3 regions of the Ensifer fredii genome follow, and region 1 is predicted to be linked to each of the others. Evidence: predicted binding sites of a transcription regulator. Region 1 holds the regulator's gene; each other region holds the start of a gene.
The links. Region 1 encodes LexA, which represses DNA repair genes until DNA is damaged. Its sites were predicted from a motif close to TGTTCNNNNTGTGTTCNG; they were not measured.
Positions count from the first base shown of each region.

Region 2: dnaE (DNA polymerase III subunit alpha) is a predicted target of LexA. The motif match lies at 1,391-1,408, and genes of this name have one in related genera.
Region 3: NXT3_RS12180 (ATP-dependent helicase) is a predicted target of LexA. The motif match lies at 1,514-1,531, and genes of this name have one in related genera.

Region 1 covers NZ_CP024307.1:1,910,998-1,914,272, forward strand. Annotated here, with positions in the region: gene NXT3_RS09525 (hypothetical protein) at 1-100, opposite strand, end outside; gene NXT3_RS09530 (hypothetical protein) at 261-560, opposite strand; gene lexA (transcriptional repressor LexA) at 1,067-1,777, opposite strand; gene NXT3_RS31945 (hypothetical protein) at 2,012-2,179, opposite strand; tRNA gene NXT3_RS09540 (tRNA-Ala) at 2,492-2,567, opposite strand; gene NXT3_RS09545 (sugar phosphate isomerase/epimerase family protein) at 2,655-3,275, opposite strand, start outside.
Region 2 covers NZ_CP024307.1:1,416,101-1,419,375, forward strand. Annotated here, with positions in the region: gene NXT3_RS06820 (ABC transporter ATP-binding protein) at 1-649, shown strand, start outside; gene NXT3_RS06825 (DUF5680 domain-containing protein) at 663-1,130, opposite strand; gene dnaE (DNA polymerase III subunit alpha) at 1,647-3,275, shown strand, end outside.
Region 3 covers NZ_CP024307.1:2,464,061-2,467,335, forward strand. Annotated here, with positions in the region: gene NXT3_RS12170 (cyclase family protein) at 195-1,016, shown strand; gene NXT3_RS12175 (carboxymuconolactone decarboxylase family protein) at 1,036-1,446, shown strand; gene NXT3_RS12180 (ATP-dependent helicase) at 1,574-3,275, shown strand, end outside.

The DNA of each region.
Region 1 (3,275 bases):
TGTGCCTCTGGACCAAATAGGACGGACGGGCGGGAACAAGTAAGCGCAGCGTCTCATCGGGGTTCTCGCAGTGTGTTTTTATTACCTCGCTTATTGACATATATGTCAACACATCCCCGTCAACAAATTATTAATTTTTGAAATCATCAACCCTTCGTGATGTTCACGAGCGTTGCAATATGCGCACAACCATTCGTTAGACGGCTGATTGAAGCGATCTTTGTCTCAGAGTCAACAGCCGCTGGCTCCGCCGGAGGCGCTCAGGGACGCTCGCTGTGTTGCTGCTCCACTTGATCGGCATATCCTTCAGCGGCCGGCCTTGGCGTGAACATGTAGATCAGGTCGTCGCATCCGAGCCCGCATCTCTGGTGCTCTCTCAGCTGCGTCCTGCGCTCACAGCTCTGGCCGATCAGGTTTATAAAGTCGCGGATAGGCATGTCGGCGCCGTGCTTTTCGATCAGCCGAGCGACGTTGTAGCGGCCCTTTCGCCCGCACTGCGAACAGGTCAGAACCATCTGGGGGAGGGTGAATTCGGCGAGTGTTCGTAGACGTTCAGGCATGCGCGATGCTCCTCGTTTGAGGTTGTCGAATCCCGCATGTCGTGAAGGGCGCCCGCACGCGCCGATGAGCAATTATCCTCGGTTTTCCGTTTCTGAAAAGTCGAGATTCCTCTGAAAAATCAATGGTGCAAAAACGGCAAAAAACGAGGCGCTTTTGGACCTGTTTTTCAGAAACGACATTGATTTTATTGGAAGTGGAGGGGATTTGCAGTCCTCTGCGTCACCACTCCGCCACGAGGCCTCTCGTGCTCGTAAAATCGAGCGATGGCGGGCGTTTAAAACGAATCCATGTGGAGCGCAAGAGGGAGACGTTCAAAAAAGACGCCCACAAACAGCTTTGAACAGGCCGGAATACGAGAGCGCTTCTTGCCGGTGGCATGGCGGACGCCGAGACCAATAAACGCCGGCCGCAGTAAGCGAGATCACGGAAGGCAAAGAGAACAGTTCTGTCGTCGCGACCGCGCGAAACGACCGCACACAGGATCGGCACAGGAACCCAAATCGGCCTAGTGATAGCGCCGGATCAGACCGACGAGTTTGCCCTGAATTTTCACGCGGTCGGGTCCGAAGATGCGCGTTTCGTAAGCCGGATTCGCCGCTTCCAGTGCGATCGATGCGCCCTTGCGGCGGAATCGCTTCAAGGTTGCCTCCTCGTCGTCGATCAGGGCGACGACGATGTCGCCCGGGCTGGCGGTGCTGGCGTTGCGGATGATCACCGTGTCGCCATCGAGAATGCCCGCCTCGATCATCGAATCGCCCTTGATTTCGAGGGCGTAGTGCTCGCCGCTGCCGATCATCTCGACCGGCACGGAAATCTCGTGCGTATTGTTCTGAATGGCCGAAATCGGCACGCCGGCGGCGATCCGGCCCATGACCGGCACTGTTATAGACGCGCTCTCGACCGGCGGCGTTGGCGCCGGCTTCGGTGCCGGGGGCTTGCCGAGGCTGCCCTCGATGACGCTCGGCGAGAAGCCGCGCCGCGGCTGGGCTGGGCTCGAATAGGCTTCCGGCAGCTTGATGACCTCGAGCGCTCGGGCCCGATTGGGTAGCCGGCGAATGAAACCGCGTTCTTCCAGCGCAGTGATCAGCCGGTGGATGCCCGATTTCGACGCAAGATCGAGCGCATCTTTCATCTCGTCGAAGGAGGGCGGGACCCCGGATTCCTTCATCCGTTCATGAATGAACAGAAGCAATTCCTGTTGCTTGCGGGTCAGCATGCGCGTCACTCCAGATTCGCGAAACAAATCAAGAACAGAAACTATCCGTTCCATATGTGTTCCGCAAGCACTTAATATTCCGTGAACTCATGCGTCGAGGCGCGTCCGCTATCAGGGCGGCACGGACGGTTTGCGGGTTTCGATGGTGGTGAAGACTTGCGTGCGGCAAGCGTCACACATAGGCGAGCGTTTGCTCACCTTTGACGACGCTGTGCATCGTCTTGACAAGCCGTCCTAGTAGGCGAGGCGCAGCCCGCCGGGGCTAAGAACGTCGAAGTCGGGTTCAGGGTAGGGGCCGTACCACTGGGTGTAGGTCGTGTTGCCCGTAGCGCCTGTCGTGGCGCATCCTGAAAGTGTGAGAAGAGCGATTAAGGCGGCGGCGATCAGAGATTTGAGAGGCATGGTAGTCCCCACTTGCGGGAGTTGCCGATATGCAATGATGCCAGGTGCTAAGTCTCTCTCAAATCAGGCTCTTTGGCAAGCGAGGGGCAAGGCGGGAAGACGGCACATCGGGTGGAAAACACCGCTCCCTCTGACTTCGGGTCGCTCGCTTCTTAACGGAATTCGCGTTCGCAATGGGTCTGCTGCGAACACAGTCTGAAGTGGTGGTCGTCCGAGGGTGACGAGCCACGTCGGATCGGCCCGCTACAGAGATGTCGCTGATGTCTTAGCGATGTTCTGTTACCTATGTCTCCGGGTCGGACAAAGGTCGTTTGGTGGAGTCGAAGGGAGTCGAACCCTCGACCTCCGCAGTGCGATTGCGGCGCTCTCCCAACTGAGCTACGACCCCAGCCGTTCACCTATATAGGCGGATTTGAGCGCCCGCGCCAGTCCCTCCCGGCGTCTCGCGTGGGGAGGATCGGGGCCGTCGTGGATGTCACTCGAGGAGAATTTGCTTGAGCGTCGCGGCGTCCTCGATGAAGGCGGCGGGATCGTCATTGGCGACGAATTCCAGCATTGCAAAGCGTCGCCCGGTCCAGCGCGATGCGGGGAGGGCCGTGAGGACGCTTCGCCAATAGTCGGATGCCGATGCCAGGGGAAAACGGTTGCGATTTCGATCCCAGGCGAAGACGTGGACATGAGATACATGCTGACCGATGCGGGCGACCTCTGCGAGCGCCTCGCCGAGCTCCAGCCCGGGCCGCGGCTGCCAATAGAGATAAACATTGTCGTGGGCGATCGCGTCGATCAGGCGGCTTGCCGAGTCGGTCGTGTCCGTCAGCGATCGCGGGTGATATTCCAGCGAGACGGTCACGCGGTGGCGCGCGGCTTCGGCGCCCATGTCGCGGATCGCCTTTGCGGCATCACGTCTTTCGCCTGCGCTGTAGTCCTTTGAATCGCGCCGGCGGGTGCCTGGCCAGATGCGGATATTCGAGGCACCGAGTGCAATCGCGCTCTCGAGCGCACGCCTGAATTCGATGAGGTCGTCAGTCGGTGGCGCGACATAGGATCCGTAGGATGTCGTCAGTTCGGCCCTTGCGCTGAGGAGCCCGACGAT
Region 2 (3,275 bases), 490 kb from region 1:
GCGGCACTATGGCGAGGGGGATACCTACCTGCCGATCCTCAAGGGTGCCGACCTGACGCTGCGGAGCGGCGAGACGATTGCGCTCGTCGCGCCCTCGGGCACCGGGAAGTCGACCCTGCTTCACCTCGCCGGGCTGCTCGAACATCCGGACGAAGGAGACGTGATCGTCAACGGCATCCCATGCAACGGCCTCAGCGACGACCGGCGCACGGCGATCCGCCGCAACGAGATCGGCTTTGTCTATCAGTTTCACCACTTGCTGCCGGAATTCTCAGCGCTCGAGAACATCATGATGCCGCAACTGATCGCCGGCTTGTCCAAGGCGGAGGCGGCCGAGAGGGCGAGGGCACTGCTGGACTACATGCGGATCGGACACCGGGCTGCACACCGGCCGGCCGAACTTTCTGGCGGCGAGCAGCAACGTGTGGCGATCGCCCGGGCGGTCGCCAACGCGCCGCTCATCCTGCTGGCCGACGAGCCGACCGGCAACCTCGACCCCGAGACGGCTGGCTATGTCTTCGAGGCGATGGAAGCCCTTGCGCGTCAGTCAGGCCTAGCGGCGCTGATCGCCACCCACAATCACGAACTTGCTGCTCTTATGGATCGTTGCGTGACGATCGAGGACGGCAAGGTCATCGAACTTCGATAGGCCGGAAGGAAGCTCACGGCACGATCAGTCCGCCGCGATAATCGAGCTCATAGGCCTCTTCGCCATCGACGAATATGGTCTCGCGTCCGGAAAAGTGGTCGGTCCCGCCGCGGCTGCTGTCGATATAGCAACCATAGGCGTGCTGATATTCCATGCCGCCGAGGAAGTGGCGCTTCTCGTGATACATCGTCTGCAGCGCCGCCTTGATGACGGCGCCGGCCCGTCGCGCATCGATCAGTTCCGGTCGGACGATCCGGCCGAAATAATTCATCGCCCAGCACGGCTTGCCGTCGTGCCAGACCGCTTCCTGACCGGCGAAGTCGCTGCCGCCGAAGTAGCTGTCGAGATAACGCCAGGCCCCGCGCTGATGGCCAATATCGTGGGAGCCTGTCCGGCACGCCGGCAGCCTGGCGCCATCACTGACATAGGTTTTAGCCTTAGCTTCGACGATGAAGTCTGTGAGTTCGTCGATGTTGATCATGGGCGTTCCCCTGGTATTGGATTGAGGATGCCTCAAGAGGAGGCGCGTGTAAAGAACAAATAGTGAACAAATGTCTCCGCACCGCAGCCTTTTGGCGGCAGATCGCCCCAAGGCCTTGCGTTTGGACGCCACCCTATTCGTCGATTCGGTCGGCCTGGCGTTTTGCCAGTCGCGTGGAAAGCTGATCGCCTTGGTTGCATTAACCATAGCCGGTGAATAACGGGCGTTTCATGCGTGCTTGCTTGACTATTGAACAAAAATAGAACAAAAAAAGAACAATAGCCGAAAGGAGCCATGTTATGACTGATTTCGTCCGTGATCTCGCTGCCTTCGCCTCGATGACCCTTTTCATCGCCAGCATCTCGGTGATCGCACTCGGCATGTGACCGCTCCACCCTTTCCCACGGTCCTCCGCTCTGCGGCCCTGGCAAAAACATCCCCGACAGGGCCGGAAGACTGGACAGTCGCGGCGGGAAACAGGATATCCTCGCACCGAACAGGAATCGGAGTGCGGCAATGGCAGGCGAGGATAGCATTGGGCAGAGCATGGCGGACGCGAATCCGCAATTCGTTCACCTGCGCGTGCACTCGGCATATTCGCTGCTCGAAGGCGCGCTGCCGCTGAAGAAGATCATCGCCAAGGCGGTGGCCGACGATCAGCCGGCCATCGGCATCGCCGACACGAACAACCTTTTCGCGGCGCTGGAATTTTCCCAGAAGGCGGCGGACGAGGGATTGCAACCGATCATCGGCTGCCAGCTCTCCATCGACATGGAGGACGAGGCGGAGGGGGAGCGGCGCGGTCACGCGCAGCAGCTCGCCAAGCTGCCTTCGATCGTCCTGATTGCCGCGACCGACGCAGGCTATGTCCGTCTCGTCGACCTGGTCAGCCGCGCCTATCTCGAAGGCGAAGGTCATCAGGCGGCGCGGGTGACGCGCTCCTGGCTCGCGGCGGGCGGCACCGATGGTCTGATCGCGCTGACGGGCGCCGGCAGCGGCCCTGTCGATCTGGCGCTGAAGGCCGGTTCGGCCGCTCTTGCCGAGGGGCGCCTCAAGGCGCTGGTCGAGCTGTTCGGCAATCGCCTCTATATCGAACTGCAACGGCACGGCAGCTATGATCGACGTCATGAGAGCCGGCTGGTCGAGCTCGCCTATCGCTACGACATTCCGCTCGTGGCGACGAACGAGGCCTTTTTCCCGTCGCCGGCCGACTATGATGCGCATGACGCGTTGATGGCCGTTGCCCACAATGCCGTCGTCTCTGACGACCGCCGCTTCCGGCTGACGTCGGATCACTATCTCAAGAGCCGCAAGGAGATGGCAGCGCTTTTCGCCGATCTTCCGGAAGCGCTGGAAAACACCGTGGAGATCGCGCGGCGCTGCTCCTTCATGCTGAAGACCCGCGGGCCGATCCTGCCGCGCTTCACCGGTGCCTCGGACGATCCCGTCGAGGCCGAGCGCGCCGAGTCCGCCGAGCTTCGCCGCCAGGCGGAGGAGGGGCTGGAGAAGCGGCTCGCCAAGCTCGGCATGGCGCTGGGCTACAAGGAAGAAGACTATCGCGAGCGCCTGGCCTTCGAACTCGGCGTCATCGAGCGCATGAAGTTTCCGGGTTATTTCCTGATCGTTGCCGACTTCATCAAATGGGCGAAGCAGCACGACATCCCCGTCGGTCCGGGCCGCGGCTCGGGCGCCGGCTCGCTGGTCGCCTATGCGCTGACGATCACCGACGTCGATCCGATGCGCTTCTCGCTCCTCTTCGAGCGCTTCCTCAATCCCGAGCGCGTCTCGATGCCGGACTTCGACATCGACTTCTGCCAGGACCGCCGCGAAGAGGTGATCCGCTACGTGCAGCAGAAATACGGCCGCGAGCAGGTGGCGCAGATCATCACCTTCGGATCGCTGCAGGCGCGTGCGGCGCTGCGCGACGTCGGCCGCGTGCTCGAAATGCCCTACGGCCAGGTCGACAAAATCTGCAAGCTGGTGCCGAACAATCCGGCAAACCCGACGCCGCTGTCGAAGGCGATCCAGGAGGAGCCGCGCCTTAAGGAGGAGGCGGAAAAGGAACCGGTCGTCGGCCGGCTGCTCGATATCGCGCAGAAGATCGAGGGTCTCTACCGCCACGCCTCGACCCATGCGGCGGGCATC
Region 3 (3,275 bases), 550 kb from region 1:
CGCAAGTATCATTGTTTGCGCGCCTTCGGGCAATCTCGGAACGCCATCATTACGCATTTGTAATGAAAGCAGAATTTGTTGTCCGCATCATGGCGCCCCCGCATGCCGGCGCTCGTCGATCGCTGTTTACAGCCGCCGCGGCTCGGCTATTCTGCCTCATGAAACCGGACGTTGAAAAAGGGGGGAGAAAGCACATGTGCGATGCATGCGTGATCGAATCGGTAAAGCAGCAAATGTTGTCGCGGCGCAGCTTCTTCCGCGCCGCCGCTGTCGCATCGGCGGGCGCCGCGGCCGCCGGCATGGGGGTCGCGCCGCCGGCGCTTGCCACCGGCCATACGAGCGTCACCGACCTCACCCATGAACTCCATGAGGAGTTTCCGACCTTCTTCGGCCAGCAGCAGTTCTTCCGCGAGCAGAAGTTCAACTTTGCCGAACATACGTTCAACCTGTTCGAGCTCCGGGTGAACGAACATACCGGCACCCATGTCGATGCGCCGCTGCATTTCTCCGCCGACGGCCTCTCGGTCGCGGAACTGCCGGTCGAAAAACTCCTCGTGCCGCTCTGCATCGTCGACATTCGCGAGAGGGCGGCAGCCGACCCGGACGCGCAGGTCACACCCGAGGACATCAAGGCGTGGATCGCCGCCAATGGCGATGTTCCGGAGAATGCCTGCGTCGCCATGCTTTCCGGTTGGGCGGCCCATCTCGGCACGGAGAAGTTCCGCAACGCCGACGCCGAGGGCAAGCTGCACTTCCCCGGCTTCCATGTCGACGCAGCCAAGTTTCTGCTCCAGGAAACGAAGGCTGCCGGCATTGCCGTCGACACGCTCTCGCTCGATCACGGCATATCTCCTGACTTCGCCACCCACCGCGCCTGGCTGCCGGAGGGTCGCTGGGGGCTGGAAGCCGCCGCCAATCTCGACAAGCTACCGGCCAAGGGCGCAACGCTCGTCCTCGGCGCGCCGAAGCACCGCGGCGGCACCGGCGGGCCGGCGCGCGTTTTCGCCCTCGTTTAGAACCTCGGAAGGAAGCATCATGAGCACCGTTGCGCCGCCGTCCGACCCCGAATCGAACCTGCGCGTCAAGGCGGTTTTCGACGACATCCGCGCCACGCGGAAATCGGACTTCATCAACAATATGTGGCTGTGGCTCGCCTTCGATCCGGACCTGCTGGAACGCACCTGGGCGGAGGTCAAGGCGGTGATGGCGACGCCCTCGGCGCTCGATCCGCTGGTCAAGGAGATGCTGTACATCGCAGTTTCCGTCAGCAATGGCTGCGGCTATTGCATTCACTCGCACACCGCCGCCGCCAAGGCAAAGGGGATGAGCGAAGCCGAGCATGCCGATCTGCTGCGCGTCATTTCGCTTGCCGCCAAGACCAACCAGCTGGCGACCGCGCTGCAGGTCCCGGTCGATCCGGCCTTCGACGCCACGGCCGAACGATAGCGACATCGAAACACCAGCGCTGAAAACGCCTGTCTTTCCACAGGTTTGCAGAAATCCGACGAGACTCCGGAATAAAAGAAGAACATCCTTTCTGGCCTTTCGGTCCCGAATCACTACATTGGGCCGCATGAGCAAAGGTTTCGACGACATCCCCTTCTTCGACGAGGAGCCGGCGCCGCGCAAACCCGCCCCTGCCGCCGGCGGCATCGCGGCGCGCGCCATGGCTGCCCGCGACAAGGCGCAACGGCCGGACTATCTCTCCGGTCTCAACTCGGAACAGCGCGAAGCCGTCGAAACGCTGGAGGGCCCGGTGCTCGTGCTTGCCGGCGCCGGCACCGGCAAGACGCGCGTGCTGACCACCCGCATCGCCCATATCCTGTCGACCGGCCGCGCCTATCCCTCGCAGATCCTCGCCGTGACCTTCACCAACAAGGCGGCGCGCGAGATGAAGGAGCGCATCGGCGTGCTCGTCGGCCATGCGGTCGAAGGCATGCCCTGGCTCGGCACCTTCCACTCGATCGGTGTCAAGCTCTTGCGCCGCCATGCCGAACTCGTGGGGCTGAGATCCGATTTCACCATCCTCGACACCGACGACGTCGTGCGGCTGATCAAGCAGCTTATCCAGGCCGAAGGGCTGGACGACAAGCGTTGGCCGGCCAAGCAATTCGCCGCCATGATCGACACCTGGAAGAACAAGGGCCTCGATCCGGCGCATATCCCCGAGGGCGACGCCCGCGCCTTCGCGAACGGCAAGGGCCGCGAGCTCTACGCCGCCTACCAGAACCGCCTGGTGACGCTAAACGCCTGCGACTTCGGCGACCTGCTGCTGCACCCGATCCGCATGTTCCGCGCCAATCCGGACGTGCTCAAGGATTATCACGACAAGTTCCGCTATATCCTCGTCGACGAGTACCAGGATACCAACACGGCGCAATATATGTGGCTGCGGCTCTTGGCGCAGCGGCCGCAGAGCGGCAAGGCCGTCGTGAGAGAAACGCCTGCGGGCGAAGCCCGAGCCAGCCAAGGCTGGCCGGACGACGTTTCGTCCGCCCCCGCGGAGCGCAGCCGCGCAGGCGGCGACAGCGTGAGCGCAAACAAACAGCAGCAGATAAACATCTGCTGCGTCGGCGACGACGACCAGTCGATATACGGCTGGCGCGGCGCCGAGGTCGACAATATCCTCCGTTTTGAGAAGGACTTCCCGGGCGCCAAGGTCATCAAGCTCGAGCGCAACTACCGCTCGACCGAGCATATCCTCGGCACCGCCGCGCATCTGATCGCCCACAATGAGGGCCGGCTCGGCAAGACACTCTTCACCGAACGCAGCCACCCGGACGACGAGAAGGTGCATGTGCACGCCGCCTGGGATTCCGAAGAGGAAGCCCGCGCCGTCGGCGAGGAGATCGAACAGCTCCAGCGCCAGAAGCACAATCTGAACGACATTGCGATCCTGGTGCGCGCCTCCTTCCAGATGCGCGAGTTCGAAGACCGCTTCGTCACCCTCGGCCTCAATTATCGCGTCATCGGCGGCCCGCGCTTCTACGAGCGGCTCGAAATCCGCGACGCCATGGCATATTTCCGCCTCGTCTGCCAGCCGGCCGACGATCTCGCCTTCGAGCGCATCGTCAACACGCCGAAACGAGGCCTCGGCGACACCACCGTTCGAACCCTGCACGACTATGCCCGCGCCCGCGACATTCCGATGCTCGCCGCCGCAACCGAGATCATCGAGACCGACGAGTTGAAGCCGAAGGCGCGCAAGGCGCTGTTCGACGTCGTCACCGATTTCCGCCGCTGGCAGACCTTGCTCGAAACGACGCCGCACACGG